One region of the Thermanaerothrix solaris genome, then DNA from elsewhere that is predicted to be linked to it. Evidence: riboswitches for the same ligand, from Rfam matches in the RefSeq annotation. Region 1 holds a riboswitch; the other holds the start of a gene.
What was found. A riboswitch is a leader RNA that binds a small molecule or an ion and turns the genes downstream of it on or off. The one in region 1 is predicted to bind S-adenosylmethionine.
Positions count from the first base shown of each region.

Region 2: linked by a shared signal. The riboswitch ahead of metK (methionine adenosyltransferase) and the one ahead of metH (methionine synthase) in region 1 are both predicted to bind S-adenosylmethionine.

Region 1 covers NZ_JAUHMF010000001.1:75,270-84,799, reverse strand. Annotated here, with positions in the region: gene QYE77_RS00370 (bifunctional homocysteine S-methyltransferase/methylenetetrahydrofolate reductase) at 1-1,202, opposite strand, end outside; gene metH (methionine synthase) at 1,210-4,749, opposite strand; SAM riboswitch class I at 4,815-4,932, opposite strand; gene QYE77_RS00360 (hypothetical protein) at 5,054-5,473, shown strand; gene selA (L-seryl-tRNA(Sec) selenium transferase) at 5,463-6,839, shown strand; gene QYE77_RS00350 (Xaa-Pro peptidase family protein) at 6,868-8,109, shown strand; gene QYE77_RS00345 (heme o synthase) at 8,176-9,530, opposite strand, start outside.
Region 2 covers NZ_JAUHMF010000001.1:1,436,410-1,445,939, forward strand. Annotated here, with positions in the region: gene QYE77_RS06625 (FtsK/SpoIIIE family DNA translocase) at 1-929, shown strand, start outside; gene metK (methionine adenosyltransferase) at 985-2,211, opposite strand; SAM riboswitch class I at 2,303-2,427, opposite strand; gene QYE77_RS06635 (ABC transporter ATP-binding protein) at 2,642-3,400, shown strand; gene QYE77_RS06640 (SufB/SufD family protein) at 3,397-4,386, shown strand; gene QYE77_RS06645 (cupin domain-containing protein) at 4,464-4,817, opposite strand; gene QYE77_RS06650 (PTS galactitol transporter subunit IIC) at 4,899-6,308, opposite strand; gene QYE77_RS06655 (PTS sugar transporter subunit IIB) at 6,373-6,660, opposite strand; gene QYE77_RS06660 (PTS sugar transporter subunit IIA) at 6,728-7,219, opposite strand; gene QYE77_RS06665 (dihydrolipoamide acetyltransferase family protein) at 7,248-8,651, opposite strand; gene QYE77_RS06670 (alpha-ketoacid dehydrogenase subunit beta) at 8,660-9,530, opposite strand, start outside.

The sequences.
Region 1 (9,530 bases):
AAGTGCAAGACGGTTTCTACACCCACCTCTTCTTGAATAAGACGGCAAACAGCCCAAGGGCTCATCCGCATCCGCGCCATTGGGCTATCCGCTACATTGATGACATCCACACCGGCTTCATTCAACAACCGCACCCCAGCGAGCAATTTTTGTGTGGAAAGCCCGCGCGGAGGGTCCACCTCGGCAGCAATGACAAATTTTCCCTCTGCCAGACGTTGGGCCAACCGCGTTGGTTGTTGCACCCCTCCGATGCCTTCCTCGCGTTCGACAATGGTAATACTGAGACCGTTCTCGTAAGTGGTGAGATCTGTTTCCTGCAATTTCTTATTCATGGCTGCAATGTGCTCGGGCGTTGTTCCACAGCACCCACCCACTACCGCAGCCCCAGCCTTCCAAAAGGCTACTGCATAATCGCCGAAATAGTCGGGAGCCGCTGGGTACATGATGCGATCCCCCATGCGTTCCGGCCACCCCGCATTAGGTTTAACCCAATATCGTCCTTCGGGAACGGCAGAGCGCATCTGTTTGAGGATGCGAAGCAACTGATTGGGACCTCCCGAGCAATTGATCCCGATCACATCGGCGCCGGATTCGTGAATATATCGGGCGACTCGTATCGGGTCATCACCCAACAAGGTGCGATCATCGCGGGTAAAGGTGACCGAAGCCACCACCGGCACTTCAGGGTCAATCTCTCGCGCCGCCAGCACTGCTTCACGCACCTCATAAAGATCAGCCATAGTCTCAATAACGATAAAATCCACCCCTGCCGCAACCAGGGCTTCAATCTGCTCCCGAAATGCCGTCCGCGCTTGTTCGGGTTGCACCCGCCCGAATGGCGCTAAGCGTACCCCTAATGGCCCCACATCCCCGGCGATCAACACCTGATGTGAGGACGATGAAATCACCTGCCGCGCAATATCAACCGCCGCCTTATTTAGGCGTGAAACCTGGCCCTCTAAACCATGCTGGGCCAGTTTATAACGGTTGGCACCAAAGGTGTTGGTGAGAATAATCTGAGCACCTGCTTCCACATACTCGCGATGAATATCAGCTACCAAATTCGGCTTTTGTAGATTTAGCAGATCAAAGCATTCCTCAAATTTGACCCCTCGCTGATTGAGTAATGTTCCCATCGCCCCATCGGCTAGAATCGGGCGTCCTTGGGAAGAAAGCCATTCAAAAAACGCCTCTCGTCTCATCCGCAACCTACCCCTCTTGAGCCCGCATCAATTGCTCAATACGGCTCTCACCGATATTGAAATATTTAGCCTGAGGATGGTGGACAATAATGGCAGCCGTGGACTGCTCTGGCACCAGTTGATACGCCGCCGTTAGACTCATCCCTAGTTCTGTTTCTGCCGGAAGCAATTCAAACACTTTGCGATGATCGGCTAAATCGGGGATCGCCGGATATCCCCATGAATACCGCTTTCCTTGATCCGGAGCCAATCCTAACTCGCGCCGAATATGGCGATGGAGGTATTCCGCCGTTGCTTCTGCCATCTGCACAGCTAAGCCGTGAGTAAAATACGCCTCTGTATAAAGCCCCTGGGATTGCAGTCGTTCAACTCGCTCAGTAGCCATTTGTCCCACGGTAACGATTTGGAATGCAACAACGTCCATAATCCCAGAATCCACCGGCGCAAAATAATCCGCCAGGCAAAGAAATTCACCCATACTTTGGCGTGGGAAGGTGAAACGCATCATTTCTTCGGGCGAGCCGGCTTGCACGCTGGCCGGATCATAAATGATCAAATCGTTTCCATCCGCTTGAGCTGGCCAGTAGCCATAAATCCCCTGGGGTTTAAGCCAGCCTTCGACCAGAGCCTCGCGGCGCATTGCGTCTAATCTGGCTTCATAGTCCGCCAACAGGCGTTCCCAGGCTTCACCGTGGGTGTTCTTCGCTCCCCATGAAAGCCGGAACAATTCGTTTTTTGATAAGCATTGGAAGACGCTTTCCAAGGGCATTTGACGCACCACCCGTACACCCCAAGTGGGCGGGCGCGGAATGCGTTCAATCAGTGGCACATTCGAACGGCGCACACCAGCCCGTGCTGTGGATGGTACTTGCCGTCCCAGTTCCATCTCTGCCTCGGCGCGAATACGTGCAAGCAGACGCTGGCGCGCTTCGGGTTCCATTAGTGCATCCATGGTTTCCAGACCCTCAAAGGCATCTTTACAGTAAAAGACGCCCGGCTCATAAAACTCACCGCTCTCGGTCTGCAAGATGCGCCGTCCGAAGCGCGGGTTAATCGCCGCCCCGCCGATCAGCACCGGGAACTTCAAGCCGCGGCGATGAAGTTCATTGACGATCAAGGGCATCTGCCGACTGGTAGAAACCAACAAAGCACTTAGGCCAATAGCATCGGCTTGAACTTCTACGGCCTTAGAAATGATCGTTTCAGCCGGCACCTGTTTGCCCAGATCAATCACCTCATAGCCGTTATTGGATAAAATGGTCTTAACCAGGTTTTTACCGATATCATGGACATCACCGTAAACAGTCGCCAGAACCATGCGCCCCTTACTGACACCCTCTTTGCGTTCCAAATAACGCTCTAGATGAGAAACTGCTTTTTTCATCACCTCTGCTGACTGCAACACAAACGGCAGGATCAATTCGCCACTTCCAAATTTGTCCCCCACTTCTTTCATCGCGGGTAAAAGCACCTGATTCAAAATCTGCACAGCAACCTCATGCTGTGAGCGCGGCGCCTCTCGCTGAATGATCTCATCAATATCCTGTTCAACCCCCTCTTTTTGACGATGCAAAATACGCCAATGCAAGCGTTGCTCGGGAGTTTTCTCCCCTAGTGCACTTTGTTCGCTCTCGCGCTTTTCGGTCCCCTCGGCAGCAGTGCTCTCCATAAAGCTAATAAAACGCTGCAAGGCTTCCGGATGACGATTGAAGATCACATCCTCAGCCAGCCGGCGTTCTTCCTCCGGTATCTCAGCATAAGGCTTGATGTGAGCCGGATTGACAATTGCCATATCCAACCCAGCCTGCACGGCATGATAAAGCATCACGCTATTCAACACCGCGCGCGCTCGCGGCGCTAAGCCAAAGGACACATTACTGATCCCCAAGGATGTTAACACACCAGGAAGTTCGGCCTTGATGAGACGAATACCTTCAAGGGTTTCAATCGCCGAACGGGCAAACTCCGGATCCCCCGTTGCCAACGTGAAGGTCAGCGCATCAAACACCAAATCCTGCGGACGTAAGCCGTGCTCCTCAACGGCGATCTGGTAAATGCGCTTAGCCACGGCCAGTTTGTTTTCAGCGGTCTTTGCCATGCCGTTCTCATCTATGGTCAGGACGATCACGGCGGCATTATAGCGCTTGGCTAACTCAAAGACGCGATCTGCCTTTGCTCGCCCCCCTTCCAGATGCGTCGAGTTCAACATACACCGTCCGGGGGCGGTTTTAAGCGCCACTTCCATGACTTCAGGCTCGGTGGTATCAATCACCAACGGCACCCGCACAAGCGGAGCAAGGCGTTTGATCACCTTGCGCATCGTCTCTGCCTCATCGCCGCGCTCGGTAAGGGCAACACAAATGTCTAGCGCATGTGCCCCGCTGTTGACTTGCTGGCGCGCCAAAGTCAAAATTTCGTCATAACGCTCCTCAAGAATCAATTGCTTGAATTTCTGACTCCCCTGCGTGTTCAGGCGTTCCCCGATCAGAAAGGGTTTGGGCTCCTGGAGCATTGGCATTGCCTGGATCGCCGAGGCCAACTGAGGAATGTTCAAGATTGGGCGTGGAGGCGCCGGACGCCGTCCCAGACGCTCTATCAAACGCTTGAGGTGCGCGGGGGTCGTGCCGCAACAACCGCCGACAACGTTGATGTGATACTTTTCGACAAATTCGGCCAGTTCCTCGGCAAAATGCTCTGGCTCCAGCGGGTAAACCGCCTGGCCGTCCACATTAAGCGGCAAGCCCGCATTCGGGATACACGAAACCGGTAGGCTGGAATGTTCCCCCAAATAACGGATAGGCTCACGCATATAATCCGGCCCGGTGGAGCAATTGAGACCAATCACGTCCACCGCTAAACCTTCCAGAATTGCCAGTACAGCAGAGATATCTGTCCCTAACAACATGCGCCCGGTGGTATCTAACGTCACCTGGGCTTGAATCGGGAGATAAATGCCGGTTTCCTCAAACGCTTTCTGAATCCCCAAAATGGCCGCCTTAACCTCCAGAATGTCCTGAGAGGTCTCGATCAAAAGTACATCCACCCCGCCACGGATCAACCCAACAGCCTGCTCTCGAAACACATCCACCAATTCGTCAAAACTAATGTTGGAAAGTTCGGGGTCATCCATCGAGGGCAATTTTCCCGTCGGTCCCATCGAGCCGGCCACAAAGCGCGGATACCCCTCGGTACTATACTCATCAGCAAGCCGTCGGGCCAGTTGAGCCGCTCGTTGATTGATTTCGATCACTTTATCTTGCAATCCATATTCTGCCAGGGTTATCCGATTTGAACGGAACGTGCAGGTTTCAATGACGTCCACACCTACATCCAAAAATGACCTATGAACCTGCTCCACCGCTTGTGGGTAGGTAATCACCAGGTAATCGTTACACCCAAAATACCGTTCACCCCCAAAGTGCTCTGGGGTCAGGTTCATTTTTTGCAAATTGGTGCCCATAGCACCATCATAAATCAGCACCCGCTCGCCCAGAGCATCCAGATAACGCCGATTTGTGAACTTGCGATGTGTGTGTTGTTCGTTCATAGGAACTCCTCACGCTAATAAAAAAGCCTCTCTGGATAAGAGAGGCCTTGATGGCAAGAAACAGGCTCTCATCTTCCAGAGTTGCCGCGATCTCGCGGGCTCTGCCGGAATTGGCACCTGCTGAGATCTTCAGCGGTTGCCGAGGCTTCATCGGGCCGGTCCCTCCACCTCTCTGGATGAGCGCCAGAGAACGGCTCTGGCTATTTAATTGTTGCAGCGAATTCTACTACAAAACTCCTTATTTGCAAGGTCTAAACGTTAACTCGAAGTGCGTTATAATCTTTTCGGAGAAGGAGTTTAAGACGTGAATCGAAGTCAACAATTCCCCCCTTTCTCTGAGATTTTCGTACCTTTTCTTATCTTAGGCGCGTTAGGATTAGGTGGATTAACCCTGGTGATCACCCAAACGTTACCCACACTACTACCGCGGTGGTTATTCTTTTTCTTGAGCACTCTGGGGGTCACCGGAATTGCACTTCCCATCGTCTATTTTCTGAATTGGCGCTTTTCCTCAAGCAACTCACTACCCTCAACAGGTACTCTCGTCCGCGAGGCCCTGTGGATGGGCATTATCTTTGATTTACTCGCCTGGTTGCAATTGGAACGGGTTCTTACCCTCACGTTAGGCATGATCTTATTCTTAGGTGTTTTCATTCTTGAATTCTCGCTCCGCCTTATTGAACGCGCGCAATGGCGCCCTCATGATACCCCACATGACTCCTGACCCACGCCAAATTCCTTCTGTAGATCAATTGCTCCATTTATCTACAACCGCTTGGCTTATCGAATCGTTCGGTCGCACGATGACCTTAAAAGCCCTGCGGGAGACGCTAAACACCCTGCGTAATAATCTTATCCATGGGAAAATCGTTGATCTCACCCCTGAGTCCATCCTAACCCAGGCCCAGAACTTGCTCAATACCTGGTTTACCCTCTCGCTCAAGCCGGTGATCAATGCTACCGGAGTCATCCTGCACACAAATTTGGGACGTGCCCCTCTAAGTCCCAGCGCCCTGCAAGCCATCTCCCATATTGCACCGGGATACTGCAACCTGGAATTTGACCTCGAGACCGGACGCCGGGGATCGCGAAACCTCCATGCCACCCAATTGCTAATTCAACTGACCGGTGCAGAAGACGCTCTGGTGGTCAACAACAACGCGGCTGCCGTTTTGCTCGTGCTCAGCGCATTAGCAGCACGGCGGAATGTTCTCGTCGCCCGCTCCCAACTTATCGAAATTGGAGGTGGCTTTCGCATCCCCGAAATTCTACACCAATCCCGAGCGCGCTTGATTGAGGTCGGTACTACTAACCGCACTAGGATTGAGGACTTCGAAAGAGCGTTGCAAGAGAGTGGGGCCGCCTTAATCCTTAGGGCTCATCACTCCAACTTTCGAATCATCGGTTTCACCGAAGAACCCGACCTAACTGAGTTAGCGAATCTGGCCCACCGTTATCAGATCCCGCTTGTAGATGACCTGGGATCTGGCGCCTTGGTGGATACCGCCAAATATGATCTGACACATGAACCTATGGTTCAAGAATCCCTGGCTGCCAACGCCGATTTGGTGTGCTTTTCGGGTGATAAACTGCTTGGCGGGCCCCAAGCCGGGATCATCCTGGGACGCAAAGATTTGCTCGAAAAAATCAAACGCCATCCCCTCGCGCGCGCGGTACGGGCTGACAAGATCACACTGGTTGCTCTCTCTGCGACCCTGCTGCACTATTTAAAGGGTGATTGGGAGCAAGCCATCCCCGTCTGGCACATGATTGCCCAATCCGCCGAAACCCTTAAGGCCAGAGCCAATCGCTGGCAAGCCGCTCTACAGGTAGGGAGCGTAATTGAGAGTCGTTCTACGATTGGCGGGGGCAGTCTCCCCGGCGAAACCCTGCCCACATATGTGCTTGCGCTTGGAGTGAAGTCTCCTTCTCAGGCTCTCAAATGGCTACGCCATCGCCCTTATCCTATTGTCGCACGCATTGAAAATGACCATATCGTTTTAGACCCCCGCACAGTATTGGAAGAACAGGAAGACATTCTATTGCGTGAATTACGTCAATTGCTGACGCAGATAAAGCCATCGTTATAACCCAAACCTACAATCTCAGGAGACTACCATGAAGCGCGACCTCGATCAATTGATGCATGCCTACCAGGTAGATGCGCTGTGGATCATGGGGCCAACCACACACAACCCCGCCATGCGCTATTTCACCGGTGACGCCTCGCTCACCAGCACTGATCTGTTCAAGCGGCGCGACCAGCCGCCCTTGCTTTTCTATCGCTCAATGGAGCGTGATGAGGCGGCTAAGTCGGGTCTAACCACTCGTTGCTATGATGAGTATCCTTACAAGACATTCTATGAGCAGGCCAGTGGAGATGTTGCCCAGGCATCGGCTTTGCGTTTCCAAAAAATCTTAACCGACCTCGGCTTAGACCATGGTCGCATTGCCTTATATGGGAAGATTGAGTTCGGGCCGCAGTTCGATTTAACCCAACGCTTACAACAATTGTTGCCCGCGGTAGAATTCCTTGGCTTCTCTGAAGATCCCATTCTGCTTTCGGCCATGATGACGAAGGACGAAAATGAGATCAAGCGAATCGAGCGTATGGGCCAGATCACCACATGGGTCGTTGCCCAAACCGCCGATTTTCTTTCCCATCATCGCGCTAAAAACGGCGTTTTGATCAAACCGGACGGCAACCCATTGACCATCGGCGAGGTTAAGCGGAAGATCAATCTATGGTTGGCTGAACAGGGTGTGGACAACCCCGAAGGCACCATTTTTGCTATTGGACGCGACGCGGCAGTCCCTCACAGCACCGGTAACCCTGATGACGTGCTTCGCCTGGGCGAGACCATTGTCTTTGATATTTTCCCTTGTGAGGCTGGTGGCGGTTACTATTATGATTTCACTCGCACCTGGTGCTTGGGATACGCAACCGACGAAGCTCTGAAACTTTATGAGCAAGTACTCTCGGTATATCACCAGATTACTCAGGAACTGAAACCCAATACGTTCTTCAAGACCTATCATGATCGCACATGCGAATTGTTTGAAGCCATGGGGCACCCCACCGTGCGCACCGATCCGACCACCCAGAAAGGCTATGTCCACAGTCTCGGTCATGGGCTGGGATTACACGTGCATGAGTATCCGGTTAGTGGTGCTTATGCCAAAGAATCGCGCGATATTCTTGTCCCCGGGACGGTCTTCACCATTGAGCCGGGGCTATATTACCCAGAAAAGGAGATGGGAGTTCGCTTAGAAGATACCTACGCTGTACTACCTAACGGTGAAATCACCCGATTAGCCGAATATCCTCTTGACCTGGTCATTCCAATTCAAGAAGCGTGACGGGAAGAGAGCGAGTTCTTGGGGCGCTCAAGATAGCGGATCCTGGTCCTGAGCGCCCCTTTCCCTCTAAACCAGGACATCCACAACCAATGCCAAAAAGATTAATGCAAGGTACATGCTAGACATGCGATACATCTGGTAAGCCGGGCGATTGCCGGGCATGCGCAAAACCCGCCAAGCGGCGTAAATCAATCCTCCCCCTAGAACCAATGCAATCAACAAAAAAAGGTGACCAGTCAGGTTTAAAAGGGGCATCAACAACGTCAAGGCCACCAATTGTAAAGTGTAGATGAAAATCTGCCGTCGCGTTGTTTGCTCGCCCAGTACTACTGGTAACATCGGAATCCCAGCCCGGGCATAATCCTTCCGCCGCACCAGTGCCAATGCCCAGAAATGTGGCGGCGTCCAAAGGAAGATAATCGCGAACAAAAAAAGCGCCGGCACCTGAAGATCGTTCGCTACCGCAGCCCATCCTACTAGCGGTGGAATAGCGCCAGCCCCGCCACCGATCACAATATTCTGAGGTGTAGCAGGTTTCAACCAAAGGCTGTAAATCCCCACATAGTAGATCATCCCTGCCAACGCTAAAAGCGCGGTAAGCAGATTAACCATAATCGCTAACATAAAAAAGGCAACCCAACAGGCCGCTATCCCATAGGCCAGACCTTGGGCTGGGGTAATAATGCCGGCTGGTATTGGACGCTTGGCCGTTCGCTGCATCCGCTTATCGGCTTCGCGATCAATATATTGGTTGATGGCGCTCGCTCCCCCTGCCGCCAGCGCTCCCCCAAAAAGGGTCCAGAAGGTCAAACGAGCGTCCGGTATCCCTTTTGCAGCTAACACCATGCCCGTATACGTTGTGACCAAAAGAAGCGCCACAATTACCGGTTTGTTTAGGAGAAAATAAGCCTTCAAACGTGTCTGCCATGAGACTGTGGCTATGGATTGTCTTTCGGAATGAGGTGACCGTACCCACACCCTGAAAACCAATACGCTTAATGTCAGCCACAATGCCACAATATTGAAAGCGTGCAAAGCCACCAGATCCTGCCGGTAGCCGCGGTTGACCATGACACCCCCTAATCCGACCTGACCCAGAAAAAGGATCGCCAGGGCTGTGGCTGCCGGAAGGACTATGATGTCTTGCGAATAACCTCGCCAGGTTATGATGAGCATCCCGGTGACCCCACCTAAGGCGAGAAGACTTAGCAACCGATGCAAGAGTATATGCCACCCCCACTGACTGAACGCCCAGCCGCTAGAACAAAAAGGCCAACCACCACAGGCCGGGCTGTATGGATCTAATCCCTGTGCATAACCGCTGATAAGCAAAAGAAATGTGACCCACAGAAGTCCCATCCCCAGAAATCTCACATATTTGCGCTTTGAGGATCGAGCATCCGAAAGGACTTGGAATGAAG
Region 2 (9,530 bases), 1.4 Mb from region 1:
TTCACAACACCCCGGCCGATTTACGACTGGTGCTGGTTGACCCAAAGCGGGTTGAATTGACTGGATACAATGGCATCCCCCACCTCTTGACGCCGGTGGTGGTGGACACCGAGCGCGTGATCGGCGCCTTGCAGTGGTTACAGCGCGAGATGGATGCCCGCTATCACAAATTTGCCCAGGTAGGGGTGCGCAACTTACAGGAATACAATGCCCGTCATTCACCCCCGCTACCTTATTTGGTCGCCGTGATTGACGAACTGGCCGATCTGATGATGTTGGCGCCAGATGAAACCGAACGCAGTATTACCCGTCTGGCGCAACTGGCACGGGCAACCGGAATCCACCTCATCCTGGCCACCCAACGCCCCTCAGTGGATGTGGTCACCGGTTTGATCAAGGCCAACTTTCCGGCCCGAATTGCCTTTGCGGTTGCTTCTTCGATAGACAGCCGCGTCATTCTCGATCAACCCGGCGCAGAACGCTTGCTCGGGCGCGGTGATATGCTCTTCCAGGCTCCGGATGCCGCTGCCCCCGTGCGGCTTCAGGGTACGTTTGTCTCTGAAGCCGAGATACAGCGGTTGGTGGATTACTGGCGCACTGCCGCTGCCCAGCAAACGACTCTCCCCTCGCCTAGCGCCAGCGGTGAGACGGCAGTGGATCTCTTCCCCCCTCACGTTCCCCTCAAACAAGGCGAACTGTGGGACACCGAGGGGGGCGATCCGCTGCTCCAGGAAGCCATTGACCTGGTACGGCGCGAAGGACGCGCCTCGGTCACCATGCTCCAGCGCCGACTGCGCATCGGTTATACCCGCGCTGCCCGGCTGATTGACGCCATGGAAGAACGAGGAATTATCTCTCCCGCTCTACCCAACTCCCCCATTCGCGAAGTGTTGGATTACGGGCCGGCAGCGCCGCCCGCTGAGGATTAAAAAACCGGCTGCAGAGGACTGCAACCGGCCATTTATAAAAGACAAGTTTACGTTTTTAGGATGCCGCGACTTTGATGCCCGCTGCCTCGCGCAGGAGTTCGGCTTTATCCGTGCGTTCCCAGGTCAGATCGAGATCATCACGGCCAAAATGCCCGTAGGCCGCAACCTGGCGGTAAATGGGACGGCGCAGGTCTAAATCGCGAATGATTGCGCCGGGACGGAGGTCAAAATACGTTTCAACCAGGCGCACAATATCTTCATCCGGAATGACACCCGTGCCGAACGTTTCAACGTTGATGCTCAACGGGCGGGCTACGCCAATGGCATAGGCAACCTGGATTTCACAACGCTCGGCCAGCCCGGCAGCGACAATGTTTTTGGCCACGTAGCGAGCTGCATAAGCGCCCGAGCGATCCACCTTTGTGGGGTCCTTGCCGCTGAAAGCACCACCCCCATGCCGTCCCATACCGCCATAGGTATCAACGATGATCTTGCGCCCCGTCACGCCAGCATCCCCTAACGGACCACCGATGACAAATCGCCCGGTGGGATTGACATAAATTTTCATCTCGCGGTCAACCATGTGGGATGGCAATACGGGCAGAATGACATGTTCAATGATGGCTTCGCGCACTTGTTGCTGAGTGACGTCCGGAGCATGCTGAGCGCTAATCAACACCGTATGCACTCGTACCGGCTTACCGTAATGATATTCAATCGTCACCTGGGACTTTCCATCTGGACGCAGCCAAGGCAACGTACCATTTTTGCGCACTTCCGCCAGCCGCCGTGTCAATTTATGCGCCAGGTAGATTGGCATCGGCATCAAGACCGGGGTCTCATTACAGGCATATCCGAACATCATGCCCTGATCGCCGGCACCGATTTTCTCGATCTCGGCATCGGTCATCTCACCAGTTTTGGCTTCCAGAGCCTGATCCACCCCCATGGCAATGTCACCGGACTGCTGACTGATCGCCACCTGCACCGCGCAGGTATTACCGTCAAACGACTTACTCGAATCATCATAACCGATATCCAAGATCACCCGTCGCGCTAACTGATCAAAGTTAATCGTGGCGCGGGTGGTAATTTCGCCCAAGAGCATGACAAAGCCGGTCTTGGTCGCCGTTTCGCAAGCCACACGGGAGTACGGGTCCTGGGCCAGACAGGCATCCAACACGGCATCGCTGATTTGATCGCACATCTTATCAGGATGCCCCTCGGTCACCGATTCGGATGTGAACAGGTACCGAGGCGAGTTCATAAACGACGTGTTCATTTTTTGATCTACCTCCTAAAAAGTGTTTTAGAAAAAGAAAATGCCCCTTCTGGGATAAGGAGGGGCAATCACTACACTTGTGTAGGCTGCCCTCTTATCTTCCAGAAATTTACTTTCTGCCGGACTTGGCACCTTGGATGCGTACGCGCCCACATCATACACATCCAGGTTGTCGAGGCTTCATCGGGCCGGTCCCTCCGCCTCTCTGGATAAGAGGTGCCTGAAAAGGCTATTCAATTGTTGACCGTATATTATCACAACCCGGGGTGAATGTAAAGGATGATCTCGTAATTGCTATTCCCACTCCAGGACTAAGGGCGCGAAAGCCGTGACAAATCGCCCCTCTTAATCAGACAAATGGAACTGGTAGAAATATCTATTTTGGATTACATTCTAATTTCAGAATAATTCTATACAAAAAGACAAGATCATGAAACCTTATTTGTTAGAGATAAAAGATTTATGCCTGAGCCGGGAGGGGCGGGTACTGCTTAACCACGTTAACCTGGCCTTGAAGCCGGGTGAGATTCATGTCCTGCTGGGCCTCAACGGTTCCGGGAAATCCACCCTCGCGTATACCATCATGGGATGCAGTGGCTACACCCCCGACCATGGCCAGATCCTCTTTGAAGGACGTGACATTACAGGATTAAGCCTCTCGGAACGGGCACGCCTGGGGATCACCCTGGCCTGGCAGGAGCCGGCACGCTTTGAGGGTATTCCGGTGGGCAAATACATTAGCCTGGGAATGAAAGAGCCGGATCGGCAACGGGTGATCGAAGCTCTCGAAGCCGTTGCCCTCCCCCCAGCTCAATATGGCTACCGCGCCGTTGATAAAACCCTTTCCGGTGGCGAACGTAAACGCATCGAATTGGCCGCCGTTTATGCCATGCGTCCACGTCTAGCCATATTGGATGAACCCGACTCGGGCATTGACGCACTCTCTTTGACCGATATTGAGCGCCTGATCCGTCGCATGGCAAATGAAGGATGCACCATTTTACTTATCACCCACCGCGATGAACTCGCCGAGATCGGCGACAGTGCATCTTTGATGTGTCTGGGCAGCATTGCCTTCGTGGGCGATCCCCAGGAAACACGCCGCTTTTACCGAGATCACTGCCGTTTACATCCCACGCCACCTGAACCCCTGAAGTTAGGGTTAGAACCCAAGGAGGGTCAATCATGACCCATGTTGCTCGTATTCCCTCACCTTCCGGTGATACGGCCCCGGCCTGGGCGGGGGAGTTAAATGCAATGATGGAAGCCTACCGCCAGGCTGGTGGTGACCCCAGCGCCCTTCAATTGCCCCAAGTCGCCACCCTGGTGATTTCTGCCAATCAGGTATTGGTTGCTCATGAGATCCCTGGGGTTCATTTTGAAGCCGAAAGCCTGCCGCACGGCGTCCGGGCTCGAATTTGGGTGGAACCTCACACCCATCTCGCCCAACCGATCCATCTATGCTTCGGTCTTTTGCCAGCCGAGGGGGAACAGGACATTCTGGCCGAGTATGACATTGGCGAACAGGCAAACGTGCGTTTTCTGGCTCACTGTTCGTTTCCCAACGCCATCAAGGTTGAGCATCGAATGCAGGCGCGCATTCGGATCGGTCGTCAGGCCAGCCTGACCTATTCCGAAGAGCACTTCCATGGCCCGCATGGAGGTACGGTGGTTATCCCCAAGGCTGAAATACTGGTTGAAGAGGGCGGGCATTTTACCACCACCTTTACATTGACCCGCGGTCGGGTGGGTGACCTACGCCTGGATTACCTGGTCCGTGTGGGAGCAAATGGGGTGGCCGAACTGGTCACCAAAGCCTATGGGAAAGGTGACGATACCATCCACGTGCGCGAGGTGGTCACTTTAGATGGAGCCGGCGCCCGCGGTCTGACCCGCACCCGCATTGCTGTTCAGGACAAGGCTCAAAGCCGCGTAGATACCATCACCGAAGGCAACGCCCCAGGTGCGCGCGGGCATATGGACTGCACCGAAATTGTGCGCGGGCAGGCTCAAGCCAGCAACAACCCCCTGGTTATCGTGCGCCATGACCAGGCCCAGGTAACCCACGAAGCCGCCATTGGCACCGTCAACCGCAAGGAACTAGAAACGCTGATGGCACGCGGCTTGAGCGAGGATGAAGCGGTAGATCTGATCATCCGTGGGCTGATGCGGTAAACCCAGGCAGGGTTTACCACTCTCAGCGTTATTGCATCGTTCAGCGAACGGAAAGGGTCTGATCTACACACATAGGGTTAAGACGAAAGAATCGTCGTCACATCGGGCAGATTCGGAACAACGCAAATGAATTCAAACGGCTCTTGGCCAATATTCTGGTAATCGTGAGGGACACCCGCTGGGATAAAAACGACATCCCCCGGCCCAACTTCGTAAACCTCCTGACCAATGCGAATCCTGGCTCTACCACGAATGACAAATTGTTCATGCTCAACACTATTGGTATGTAAGGGCATGTTGCCACCCACCTCAATCGTGAACATGCGCATGGCAAAATGAGGAGCCTCTGCGGCTGAAATCAATACCCGTTTGTAAACCTTTATGCCATTTGAAACCGGTTTTGCTTCAACTTGAAAACTATTCTTGACCATGGCTTCCTCCTGTGAATGTGATAAGCAGGAAGCCCGGGAGCTCCCGGGCTTCCTTTTTCGAACTCAAGCGGAAAGACGCGTTTAATCAGCAGAGGCCGGGGCTTCGGCTGGAGCACCCGCTGCCACTTCCCACGCCTTGGTGTTGCGCAGGAAGAAGAAGAACGCTGCGGCCAGGACGACCAACAATACCACCAACCCTAACGCACCCAAACCCTGCACCGTGCGGACGAACAGGAACGGCGGCCAGAGGAAGCCATCCGCAATGCTGGTAATTTGTACGGCACCCTCAGGCAGTGAAAAGCCGGAAGCAACCGCCGCTGCGGTGAAGAGTGGCGCCATGGAGGTGGCAATGTAGAAACCAATGGCCAGGGTAATCGTTCCTGCAATCACGATGCGCAACACGTTCCCGCGCATCACCGGCGCCGTCATTGCCACCACAAACGGGATCACGGCCAGGTCGGCGAAGAGAATGACGCGGTTACCAGGCAGGATGATGCTGAGCAAAATGGCAATCGGAACAAGCACCAGCGCACTGGCAATCGCCGCCGGGTGACCGATCAAGATGGCCGAGTCGAGGCCGATGTAGAACTCGCGATCCCCGCCTGCGCGCTTTTGCATGAACTCACGCGCTGATTCGGAAATCGGGATCAAGCCTTCCATTAGGATCGAGACCATGCGTGGCAGCAAGAGCATGACCGCTGCCAGATTGATGCCCGCACCCAGCACCTTCGCCAATACCGTCACGAAGTCGCCAGCGTTATAGAACGCAATCGCACCCAAAACCAACCCGATCACCAAACCCAGGATCACAGGCTCGCCAAAAACCCCGAGACGCTTACGAATGGTTTCAGTGTCCCATTCAGCATCCCGCAGGCCAGGAATGCGTTCGATTACCCAGTTTGTGGCAATCGCAATCGGAACGATGGGCGCCGAGGTCAGGTGAGGGATGGAAATGCCCGGCAGGCCATAGAATTTCTGCACGGCCTTAGCGGTCCAGTCGCCCAGGAAGAGCGCCAGAGCGGCGGCTAATGCGGCTGCAATCAAACCATAGAGCAGGTTGTTGGTCGCCGCTACAATAAGCGAACCGATGAAGGCAAAGTGCCAGTAGTTCCACACATCCACATCCAGGGTGCGGGTGAGGCGCAGCGCCAACAAAATCAGGTTGACCACAATGGTCAACGGGATGACCCACAACCCCACCGATGAACCAAACGCGATGGCTGCAGCTGAAGGCCAACCCACATCCACCACATCACGGGTGACGCCAGTGTTCTTGACGATGGCCTGAGCTACTTCGGTCAGGTTGCTCCACATCAGACCGATGACGAGATTGATACCGACGAAAGCCACACCGATGGTCACAGCCGCCCGAAAAGCTCGGCCGGGTTTGGCGCCGAGGATCAAGGCTAAAAGAAAGATAATGATGGGCAGCATAACAGTGGCGCCAAGCGTATCAAACAACGACTTAATCGCACTTAATACGGCATCCATTTTTTGCCTCCTGAGAGGATTGGTATAACAGAACGAAAAAAATGAACGATCGAATAGGGGAAGATTATTGTTTCAGAATCTCTTCAATTTGCTTCAGCACCTCCTCCTTTCCGATTCCCGTGAGAAACGCCAAGGTCTGGATCACGGGTTTTCCAAGATTTGAAGGCAACGGGGTCGTGGTGACAATCAAATCTGCATCAGCGGCGAGGCTTGGAACCTCGGTCGCTTTACACTGGCGCGTGGTCACGTTTAATCCCCGTTTCTTCATTTCCTCTTCAATCGCATGTGCCACCACGGTCGAGGTGGCGATAGCCGTACCGCAGGCGACCAAAATCACTTTAGGCTTGCTCACGTTTACCTCCTCAAGGAACAGGTTTTTATAGTAAATTGGGATGGAAAAGATAAAGAAGAATACCCGCTCAAGACTGTGTGGTGATCACTTGCGCCAGTGCCTGACGCACTGCCTCCAAAGACTGTGCACTAACTAAATCGTGAACGACCTGAGGGTTCTGCAAAATCGTCGCTACTTGCTGGAGCATCTCAACCTGTGATTTGGGTTGCTCCAACGCTAGCAAGAAGACGAGACGCACCGGAATGGCATCGGTGGGATCAATCATGTTCTGAAATATCACGGGTTCCGTCAAGGTGGCCAATCCCACCGCCGGACGAAGAACATGCTCGATATCCGTATGAGGGATTGCGGCGTGCACGTCCCCAGCTAGCCGTAAACCGGTTGGTAGTTTTGCCTCTCGTGCTAAGGCGGCATCAGCAAAGCTTTCTCGCACATAGCCTCCCTTGAGCAACGCCTCCGCCAGGCAGCGGATAACCTCTTCGGCCGAGGTTGCTCTAATGTTTAGGGCAATGGCTTCTGGTACTAATAAGTCTAGCAGATTTAGCGAGTTTGAAGTCACGTTCCCTCCGCACAAAATTTTTATCGGGTCACACCACCATCACTTCCGGTTGCTCCAACGCTTCCCGCAGGTCGGCCAGGAAGCGCGCCCCCACCGCCCCATCTACCACGCGGTGATCCGCACAAAGGGTCACCGTGAATACCGGGCGCACCCGAACCTGTCCTTGCTCATCCGCCACCACCTCGCGCCGTAAACTACCCACGGCCAGGATTGCGACCTGGGGTGGGTTGATGATCGCCGTAAAGCGTTCAATCCCAAACATTCCCAGATTGGAGATGGTGAAAGTGCCCTCCACCACGTCTTCAGGTTTTAAGCGGTTGGCGCGTGCTCGCTCGACTAGGTCGCTTATCTCACTCGCTAATTGGAGCAGATTTTTTCGCGCGGCATCGCGCACTACCGGCACGATCAACCCTTCCTCAACAGCCACCGCAATGCCCAGATTGACCTGCGCCGGAATGATAATTTGTTCGCCCTGGGGAGTCACCGTAAACCAGGCATTCAGGCGGGGGTGTTGGGTCAACGCCCAGGCACAGGCCCGCGCGATCACTGCCGTCAGACTGACTTTGGGTTGTCCTTCTTTAAGGCGCTGATTGGCACGCGCCCGTAACGCTTCGGCCGCCGTAGCATCAACGGTGATCTCCAAATGGATATGGGGAGCCTGTTGGGCGCTTTGTTGCATGCGCTGAGCGATCACCTTGCGCATCCCGGCCAGCGGAATAACCTCTGCAATGGGTGTTTGCACCCCAAAAGTCTCTCCACCTAAAGGAGGCGCTACTGGCTTGGTAACCTCGGGTTCCCTTTCAGGCGCGGCCGTTACCGTTCGCGCCTGCGCCTCATAGACACGCCGGACATCCTCCGACTGGATGCGCCCGCGTGGCCCACTCCCCTCCACTTGACCTAAATCCACCCCCAGTTCACGCGCTAACCGCCGCGCTGCCGGCACTGCCCGCACTTTACCTTCACCCTCAGCTCGGGTTGCTAAATATTCTTCGACATCTTTGCGCGTAATCCGTCCACCCGGCCCTGTTCCTTTAATTCGGCTCAAATCCACACCCTCAGCTTCGGCTAAACGCGCCGCCACCGGTGTAACCGGCACATCTGCGGCTTCAGGGGACTGTTCAGCCGGGGTGGGTACAACTTGGGAAGGAGCGACAGAGGGCGTGGGAGACGTAGGGCCGCCTGGTAAGGTCTCACCGGGTTGTAAGACGTAGGCAATCACCTGAGTGACTGGCACCACCTCACCCTCGCGGTAACGGATCCCAGCCAGTATCCCGCTTGCCGGTGCCTCTACTTCCATGTTGACCTTGTCGGTGGTTACCTCGGCGATCGGCTCACCCTGCTCAACTGCATCTCCCTCGTGTTTGAGCCAGCGCACGATTTCCGCCGTCTCTTGGGTAAAGCCGAATTTGGGCATAATAACTTCCGTTGCCACATTGCCTCCTAGTAAACCCCTTTAACCAGTTTACGGGCTTCTTCAACGATGTTTTCCACCTGGGGTACGGCATGGTATTCCAGGGTACGGTTATACGGGATGGGGATATCTAAACCAGCCAGACGGCGCACCGGTGCTTCCAGATAGTCAAACGCCTCGCTCTCTACAATGCGTGCGACAATCTCACCACCAAAGCCACCCATCTTGACCGCCTCATGCACCACTAACGCCCGACCGGTCTTCTTCACCGAGCGAATAATCGGCTCATCGTCCAAGGGGCGCAGGGTCCGTGGATCAATGATCTCAATTTCAATCCCTTCGGCTTGTAATTGTTCGGCAGCCTGCAAGGCTCGCTGTACCATGACCGAGGTCGCGACAACAGTTAGATCTTTGCCCTCACGCACAACATGGCTCTTTCCCAGGGGGATACGATACATCTCTTCGGGCACCGGCCCTTTGATCTTATAAAGCAACTTATGCTCAACAAAAATGACCGGGTTGTCGTCCTCGATGGCTGCTATTAATAACCCCTTGGCATCATAAGGGGTGCTGGGCATCACTACTTTTAACCCCGGAACGTGGACAAACCAGTTTTCCAGGCTCTCCGAATGCTGCGCCGCTGCACCGGTGCCAGAGCCGCCGGGCATGCGCAGCACAAATGGCACTTTGGCTTTTCCCCCGAACATAAAGCGAATCTTGGCAGCTTGAAGCACCAGTTGCTCCATGCTCAGGGTCACAAAGTCCATAAACTGGATTTCGCCCACCGGGCGCATGCCGGTCAAGGCAGCACCAATGCAGGCCCCAGCAATCCCGGCCTCAGAGATCGGGGTATCAATGACCCGCTCTTCGCCAAATTGCTGAATTAACCCTGCGGTTGCC